Regions from separate parts of the Gluconobacter sp. P5E10 genome, predicted to be linked through region 1. Evidence: riboswitches for the same ligand, from Rfam matches in the RefSeq annotation. Region 1 holds a riboswitch; the other holds the start of a gene.
The links. Region 1 has a riboswitch for cobalamin ahead of KP707_RS10115 (DUF1636 domain-containing protein). Riboswitches for the same ligand answer to the same signal wherever they lie in the genome.
Positions count from the first base shown of each region.

Region 2: it holds a riboswitch for cobalamin, as region 1 does, so the genes downstream of both, metE (5-methyltetrahydropteroyltriglutamate--homocysteine S-methyltransferase) here and KP707_RS10115 (DUF1636 domain-containing protein) in region 1, are expected to answer to the same signal.

Region 1 covers NZ_JACRVZ010000004.1:303,092-307,505, reverse strand. The annotation lists gene cobS (adenosylcobinamide-GDP ribazoletransferase) at 1-299, opposite strand, end outside; gene cobT (nicotinate-nucleotide--dimethylbenzimidazole phosphoribosyltransferase) at 296-1,339, opposite strand; gene cobU (bifunctional adenosylcobinamide kinase/adenosylcobinamide-phosphate guanylyltransferase) at 1,385-1,945, shown strand; cobalamin riboswitch at 1,983-2,221, shown strand; gene KP707_RS10115 (DUF1636 domain-containing protein) at 2,342-2,755, shown strand; gene cobW (cobalamin biosynthesis protein CobW) at 2,752-3,804, shown strand; gene cobN (cobaltochelatase subunit CobN) at 3,809-4,414, shown strand, end outside.
Region 2 covers NZ_JACRVZ010000001.1:173,894-178,307, reverse strand. The annotation lists gene metF (methylenetetrahydrofolate reductase [NAD(P)H]) at 1-652, opposite strand, end outside; gene KP707_RS00695 (metalloregulator ArsR/SmtB family transcription factor) at 682-1,608, opposite strand; cobalamin riboswitch at 1,676-1,880, shown strand; gene metE (5-methyltetrahydropteroyltriglutamate--homocysteine S-methyltransferase) at 1,996-4,308, shown strand; gene KP707_RS00685 (M13 family metallopeptidase) at 4,352-4,414, opposite strand, start outside.

The DNA of each region.
Region 1 (4,414 bases):
CCACCACCACATCCGTCCGCCATATCCGCCAGTCCGTCTTCGTGCAGGCCTCCGGTTAAGAGAACTTGTAGGCCGACGCTCCAGGCTGCCGCTACCAGAGGGGGAACACTCAAGGCACTCAGCAGCAAGAACACTGATGCGCTGAGAATACCGATAAGCGCGCCAACCAGGGGCCAGCACCAGACAGACCGCGCCAGAGACCAGTCCTGTCCGCTGACGCGCAGCCATCCCAAGGGAAGGCGGGTCAGCAGGCCCGCACCACAGGCAATGTCTTCTCGAATGGTGCGCCAAAGCCTCATTGAATGGAGACGTCTGATTGGGAAACAGCAGCCTCAGCGAACGTCGCCATACCGTTGTGGCAGGCCAATGCCGCTCTGAGGACGGGAATGGCAACGGCAGACCCAGATCCCTCTCCAAGGCGCAAGCCTAGGTCCAGTATTGGTTTCAGCCTGAGGGCATCTGCCAGCTTTCGGTGACCAGCCTCAGCGGAACAATGCGAGAGCTGTGTGTGGTCGAGTGCTGAGGCAGTCAGTTTGATCAATGGCAGCACGGCTGCGGTACAGACGAAGCCGTCAAGCAGAACCGGGATACGATGGTGTCTGGCGGCCAGAACACTTCCCAGTATGGCGGCCAGTTCGTAACCACCCAGACAACGTGCGGCATGCAAGGGGTCGTTAAGTGACGCCGCGTGCAGACACAGGGCCTCATCAATAACAGAAGCCTTGAGGTTGACGCCCGCCTGATCGAGACCCGTTCCACGTCCTGCCCAGTCCGCGCCTGTGCCCCCCAGAAGCGCTGCGCAAAGTGCGGCGGAGGGGGTTGTGTTGCCAATACCCATTTCGCCTGGGCAAAACAGATCCAGCGCGGGGGATACGGCGGTGTATCCGACCGAGACCGCATCAAGGAATTCGTCTTCGCCCATAGCTGGGGTCGCGGTAAAATCTGCTGTGGCCATTAGATTTCGGACGGGCACAACAGTAAGGTTCGCACCAGCATTCCGGGCAAGCTGATTGATTGCTGCGCCGCCACGCTGGAAATTCGACACCATTTGGGCCGTAACATCCGAAGGCCACGGAGATACCCCCCGGCGGACCACACCATGATTTCCTGCAAAAATCGTTATCTGAACGTGTTCTAGCGTTGGTTTCTGATGGCCTTGCCATTCACCGAGCCAAATGGACAGCTCTTCCAACCGCCCGAGGCTGCCGGGAGGTTTGGTCAGAGTTGCGTCTCGCTCCGCTATCAGGGCGGCGACTTTTGGGTCGGGGTCTGGAAGTGACAGGCAGGCAGTGCGAAGTTCTGCCATGCTGGCGAAAGGGGGCTGACAGGACGAGGGCATGATGTGCGGTGGCATGACAGGTCTTTTGTGCTGTTATCAGGGACCATGCAAGAAGAAGGCGCAGGAGACATTGTGGCACAGACCATCACGCAAACAGGACTACCGGATGTGTCACTGGTCCTCGGGGGCGCCAGGTCAGGAAAAAGCGGGATCGCTGAGGCACTCATCACTGCCCTTCCGGCCCCTTGGGTTTACCTCGCGACCGGTCGGGCTTTTGATGAAGAAATGCAGGCCAGGATAGATTTGCACCGTACCACCCGTGGGAACAAAGGCTGGCGTACAGTTGAAGAGCCGTTTGATATCGCTGGTGTTTTACAGGTCGAGCAGGGTGCGCCGGTTCTGGTTGATTGCCTGACTTTGTGGCTGACAAATCTCATTCTGGAAGATCGTAATGTACACGCCGCGACGAAAGATCTTCTCGAGGCGTTGCAAACACGGAAAGGCCGGACCGTTCTTGTGGGTAACGAGGTAGGGCTCGGAATTGTCCCGGACAATGCCCTGGCTCGTCGTTTCCGCGATGAAGCGGGCCTTCTTCATCAGAAGATCGCCGCAGTCGCCGGAGAAGTGCTGTTTGTGGCGGCGGGTTTGTCTTTGAAAATGAAATGAGCCCATTTCCCGGGCTTTGACACGCTTTCATCCCAGAGATAGGAGAGGGTTTGATGGTTCCTCTGAGAGGAGGATGAAAAGGGAAGCTGGTGCGGCCTTAGAATTAGGTCAAACCCGGCACTGCCCCCGCAACTGTGGACGGTTTTCTGTCCTGCCAGTCTTTCTTTCAGGAAAGGCAGCCACTGGATTTCGATCTGGGAAGGCCCGGTGGGAGAGGAGGTGCTAATGGCGCCTCAGCCGTGAGTCAGGAGACCTGCCATCTGAGCCAAGTGTCATGATCCGGCGGGGTGCCCGGAGTGTGAGGGCGCGCCATCATGTGCGTGTCACTTTCGCGATTGCGAAGGCCTTTCATCGCGCCTTTTGTTATGCCGTTGTGGCTGCAAGAGAGACGAAACCATGGCAGATACCCTGCCTTATCCTGAAACGGGCCAATCATCCGTTTCGCCAGTTTTCCACGTCTGTGTGACGTGTCGTCGCGGTCTACCGGTTGGGAATGACCCTGTTCGGGGGCGACAGCTCTACGATGCCTTGCTTGACCAGGCTGCTGAAGGTGATTTCAGCGTCCAGCCCGTTGAATGTATGGCAGCCTGTAGCCGAGGCTGTATTGCCACGCTTTCCATGCCGGAAAAATGGACTTTTGTTCTAGGTGAACTTGGTCCGGAAAAGCTGTCGGACCTGCTGGCTTACCTTAAGCTTTACCGGGCATCGAAAACCGGAACAGTGATGCCGTCAAAGCGACCTGCATCGCTTTCTGATATGGTTATCGCCCGTCTTCCATCTTCATTGTCTGCTTCACAGGAACTTTCATGATGTCCCAGACTGTTTCAGGCTCCGGTCGCAAGATTCCGGTTACGATCATCACAGGTTTTCTGGGGGCAGGGAAAACAACCCTTCTGCGAAATCTTCTCGCACAGGCTGATGGGCGCCGTATTGCAATCGTCGTGAACGAGTTCGGTTCGCTTGGGATCGACGGTGAAATCCTGCGGTCCTGCGGGATCGAAGGATGTGCTGACGAGGATATCGTCGAACTCACCAACGGATGCCTCTGCTGCACGGTTGCAGACGACTTCATTCCAACCATGGAGGCTCTGATTGATCGCCCTGATCCGCCAGAGCACATCGTGATCGAGACATCTGGCCTTGCGCTGCCCAAGCCTCTTCTCAAGGCATTCAGCTGGCCCGGGATCCGTACCCGCATGACCGTTGATGGTGTGATTACGCTTGTGGACGCACCTGCTGTCGCCGCGGGTCGCTTTGCCGACGATCCGGAAGCTGTTGCTGCACAGCAGGCTGCTGACCCTTCTCTGGATCATGATAATCCGTTGGCTGAAGTCTATGAAGATCAGTTGAATGCGGCAGATCTGATTGTTCTGAACAAGACTGATCTTCTGGATGAAGCCGGGATTGATGCGGTTGAAAAGGGCATTAACGAGGCCGTGCCGCGGAAAGTTATTACGCTGCGCGCAGTAGAGGGACGACTGGACCCCGCTGTTCTGCTGGGAATTGGTGCCGGTGCCGAAGACGACCTTCAGGCGCGCCCGTCCAACCATGATGGCGCAGATGATCACGAACATGATGACTTCGAGAGTTTCGTCGTAGTCCTTCCGGAGCAGAAGAGTGCTGAAGCGTTGCTCAAACGCCTGAGCGAGGTTGCGGGGCAATTCGATATCCTCCGCATGAAAGGCTTTGCAGCGGTGCAGGGTAAAAAATTGCGGTTGGCCGTGCAGGGTGTCGGGACCCGTTTCCGTCATGAATTTGATGTACCTCTCGCAGATGCCGGTCGCGACGGGCGCCTTGTCGTAATTGGCCAGACAGGCCTGGATCGCGCAGCCATCGAAGCCGCATTGCTGGCGGACTGACCTGATGCATCTGCTTGTCCGGGAACGACACGGAATAGACGATCAGGACGTGGCCGAGGATCTCGGTCATGCGCCTGCTGACGTCGTGTTTCTGTCCTTCTCGGATAGCGATCTTCTGGCGCTTGAGCGGGCCTATTCCCGTTTGAATGAGCAGGCCCCGACCGGCGCAGGTTTTTCGCTGCGACTGGTCAGTCTTGCTCGCCTCAGACACCCCATGTCGGTCGATTTATACGTTGAGCAGACCATAGCATCGTCCCGATGCGTCATCGCACGGCTTCTGGGTGGCGTGGATTACTGGCGATATGGGGCGGAAGAACTCCGGAATTTTTGTAGCAGGAACAGCATTCCACTGGCTCTGTTGCCCGGAGATGCCCGTCAGGATGCACGGCTTGAAGAGTGGACCAGCGTCGAAGCAGAAAACCATTCCAGACTTACGGGGTTTCTGAGGGAAGGTGGTCCTGAGAATGCGCGTCGCGCCCTTTTGCTCATGGCTCATCTGGCCGGATATGGAGATGACGTTTCAGGGCAACCCGCGGCGCTCCCCCCGGCTGGAATTTATCGCCAGACGACTGCGGATTTTCCTTTAAGAGCCACAATCGTTTTCTACCGC
Region 2 (4,414 bases), on a different contig from region 1:
CGGCAAACTTCCAGGCCTGCGCAGCACTTCCAACCGGAAGAATACCCGGCACGATCGGCCGCTCGATTCCAATGGCCACAGCACGGTCCCGGAAGCGTAGAAATGTGTCTGCTTCGAAGAAGAACTGCGTCAAAGCCCGGTCCGCACCCGCATCAATCTTCGCGCGCAGATGCTCCAGATCCGACTGCGGGCTAAGCGCGGCAGGATGCGTTTCCGGATATGCCGCAACGGAGATTTCGAACGGTGCAATCTCCTTCAATCCGTGCACCAGATCCACAGCCCCCGCGTAGCCTTCCGGGTGAGGCTCATAGACGCCCCCGGCTGACGGCGGCGGATCACCACGCAGGGCCACAATGTGCTTCACACCAGCGTCCCAGTACGCCTGCGCCACGGCATTGACGTCTTCTTTGGAGGCCCCCACGCAGGTCAGATGCCCAGCCGTTGGCGCGCCAGTTTCCCGAACCATGTCTTTCAGCGTGGCCAGGGTGCGGTCCCGTGTTGACCCACCTGCCCCATACGTCACGGACATAAACTGCGGACCAAAAGCAGCTAGCGTTTTTGCGTTTTCCAGCAGCGTGGCGGCTGCCTTTTCCGACTTTGCAGGGAAAAACTCGAACGAAATTGCGGGCAGAGGCCCTTTCTGTGCGGGCATCACGCCAGCTCCTTATTCAATAATTCAGCTTAGTTGGGGCGTTGGCCGAGCCAGAGTTTCACAGTCAGCTCGCCTTCAAGAGCCACTGGTTCTGCGGGAACCAGACCGGCAGCGCGAAACCACGTCGCCATCTGCGCGTCGGTAAATCCAAGCCGAACATGCGCATCCCGTGTGCGAAGTTCTTCCCGATTATGGGAAGCAAAATCGATAATCAGCAATCGACCGTTGGCATCCAGAATCCGCGCGGCTTCCGCAATTACAGCAGCCGGATGCTGTGCATAGTGCAGAACCTGATGCATGACGGCGACATCGGCTGAATGCTCCGGCAACGGAAGGGCCTGAAAGTCCCCCTGCCGCAGATCAGCCTGCTCCAGACCAGCTTCCGCCAGCTTGGTCCGCGCCAATCGCAGCATGGAGGGACTGCGATCAAACCCGATGACTGTCTGGGCGCCGCTTCCCAGCAATTCCATCATACGACCGGTTCCAGTGCCTATATCCACAAGGCGGCCGACCGGAGATGCTGAGAGCGTCTTTACGATCGCTGCTTCGACCTCCTGTTCGGACACATGCAAGGAACGCAATGCGTCCCATTCTGCCGCGTGGGTTTCAAACCAGTCTTCCGCCGCGAGCGCACGAACATCTCGAATGGCCTGCAAGCGAATACGATCCGCACGGATTTCCGCCGGTTCCCGCGCAGTCCATCGATCCAACGCCATAAAGACAGGCTCTAGAAGATCCGGAACGCCCAAAGTCAAAAAGACCCAACTTCCTTCCTTGCGGCGCTCAATCAATCCCGCATCTGCCAGGATCTTCACATGCCGTGACACGCGGGGCTGACTTTGCCCAAGCACCTGCGCCACCTCGCCGATGGACAGTTCCATCTCGCGCAGAAGGGCCAGAATCCGCAGACGGGTCATGTCTGCCAGTGCCTGGAAAATGATGAGGGCCTGTTCCATACGGATTTACATATAAGGAGTTCTTTATATGAGCAAGAGCTATTGACTCTTTTTCAGAACATGCGGCAGTCATAAGGCTTGTCATGGTTCCATGTCGGATGTTCACGCATCCGGCGTGGCTAAGAGGGAAGCCGATGCAAAGCCGGCGCTGCCCCCGCAACTGTCAGCGGCGAGTGCCGATTCCATACAGGCCACTGGATGAAAGTCCGGGAAGGCGGAATCAGCGCGAAGACCCGTAAGCCAGGAGACCTGCCACGGCACATAACATCCTCCGGCGGGGCGTTCCGGACGGGTCACGCATGTCTCCACGCCGCACATTTCCTGTTCGGGGCGTGAACGATCCTGCATGCCCTGCGAGCGCACTGCCACGAACCTGTCGAGGCTTTCATGACCGTCCGCGTCGCAACTCTGGGCTTTCCGCGTATCGGCACCCGCCGTGAACTGAAAACCGCTCTTGAACAGTACTGGGCGGGGAATTCTTCCGCCGATGATCTGCTTTCCACAGCCGCTTCCCTTCGGGCGTCAGCCTGGCAGCGCCAGAAAGACCTCGGCGCAGAGATCATCCCTTCCAACGATTTTTCGCTTTACGATCATGTGCTGGATACATCCGCAATGGTCGGTGCTGTTCCTGCCATTTACGGCAACGTGCAGGGCAAGGTGGACTTGGGAACCTACTTCGCCATGGCGCGCGGCTCCCAAACGACATCCGAAGAGTGTGGCTGCGGGCATGCTCATGACACCCCTCAGGATGTCCCTGCCGCCGAAATGACCAAGTGGTTTGACACGAACTACCATTACCTTGTTCCGCAATTCACAGCAGACCAGACGTTCCGCCTCGCCTCCACAAAAGTGGTGGATGAATATCGTGAAGCCAAGGCGCTTGGGATTGAGACACGCCCTGTTCTGCTCGGCCCTGTCAGTTTCCTGCTTCTGGGAAAATGTGACGGCCCGGCGTTTGATTGCCTTGATCTGCTCCCTACCTTGCTGCCCGTTTATGAACGGGTTCTAAACGCCCTCCGAGCAGAAGGCGCAGATTGGGTTCAGATTGACGAGCCGTGTCTTGTTCTGGATCTGCCGGGAAATGCTGCTACAGCTTTCAAAACGACCTACAATATTTTGACAGCAGCTGTTCCAGACCTGAAACTGATGCTCGCGACGTATTTCGGTGTGCTCGGAGACAATCAGGACATCGCCCTAAGCCTGCCAGTTCACGGCCTGCATGTGGATCTTGTCCGCGCTCCCGACCAGCTTGCATCCATTCTGGAAAAAGCACGACCTGACCTGTTGCTATCTCTGGGCGTAGTGGATGGGCGGAATATCTGGAAGGCCGACCTGAACGCGCTTCTGGACCATCTTGAACCGCTGGCGCGCCAGCGTGACCTGATCCTTGCTCCGTCCTGCTCTCTCCTCCACACACCCATTGATCTGGAACGGGAGACAGATCTGGACGCAGATGTGAAATCGTGGCTCGCATTCGCCGTTCAGAAAATCGAGGAGTTGCACACACTGGCGCGCGCCCTGAATGAAGGCCGGGACGTCGTGCAAGCAACTCTGGCCGAAAACGCTGCGGCTCTTCGGACGCGCCGCTCTTCTGTAAAAATCAACGATCCTGCCGTTCAGGCACGCTCTGCGGATCGCAATCCAGCTCTCGCCCAGCGCCATTCACCCTTCCCCGCGCGCCGTCCGTTGCAACAGGCCAAACTCAAGCTGCCTTTGTATCCGACGACGACAATCGGTTCCTTCCCCCAGACACCTGAAGTCCGCAAAGCCCGTGCGGATCATGCACGAGGAGAGCTCTCTTCTGAGGCTTACGAAGTCTTCCTGCGGGAAGAAACCGCCCGGACTATCCGCTGGCAGGAAGAAATTGATCTTGATGTGCTGGTGCATGGCGAGTTCGAGCGCAATGACATGGTGCAATATTTCGGGGAGCAGCTTTCCGGCTTTGCGTTCACGAAGCACGCCTGGGTGCAGTCCTACGGGTCTCGCTATGTCCGGCCCCCCATCATTTTCGGAGATGTGTCACGCCCAAAAGCCATGACGGTTGAATGGTGGGAATATGCCCAGTCCATCACCAGCCGCCCGATGAAAGGTATGCTGACGGGACCTGTCACGATCCTGAACTGGTCTTTCGTGCGAGACGATCAACCGCGTTCGGAAACGTGCCGACAGATCGCTTTCGCGATCCGGGATGAAGTGTGTGATCTGGAAAAAGCTGGATGCGGCATTATCCAGATTGACGAAGCCGCCTTGCGTGAAGGCCTGCCGCTCCGTCGCGCAGACTGGCAATCCTATCTGGACTGGGCCGTAGAAAGTTTCCGTATTTCAGCCTCAGGTGTGCAGGACGCCACGCAGATCCATACCCATATGTGCTACTCGGAATTCAACGATATCATTGCCGCCATTGGCGCAATGGATGCGGATGTGATTTCGATTGAAACCGCCCGCTCCCGCATGGAACTACTCGATGCGTTCGCAGCTTATCGCTACCCTGCGGAAATCGGGCCGGGCGTTTACGATATCCATTCCCCGCGCGTGCCGTCTGTTGAGGAAATGGTGGACCTGCTTCGGGCTGCCAGCAAAACCATCAGCCCGGATGCCCTCTGGGTCAATCCGGATTGCGGACTGAAAACCCGCAAATGGCCGGAGACGAAAGCTGCACTCATCAACATGGTTGCGGCAGCCCATTATATGCGTCCGTAAACCAGCGAGTAGATGGGGTGGTTTTCCACCCCATCATACGCAATTACCAGATTTTGACGCGCTGATCCGGGGTCAGATAGAGCTTGTCACCCGGCTGTACATTCCA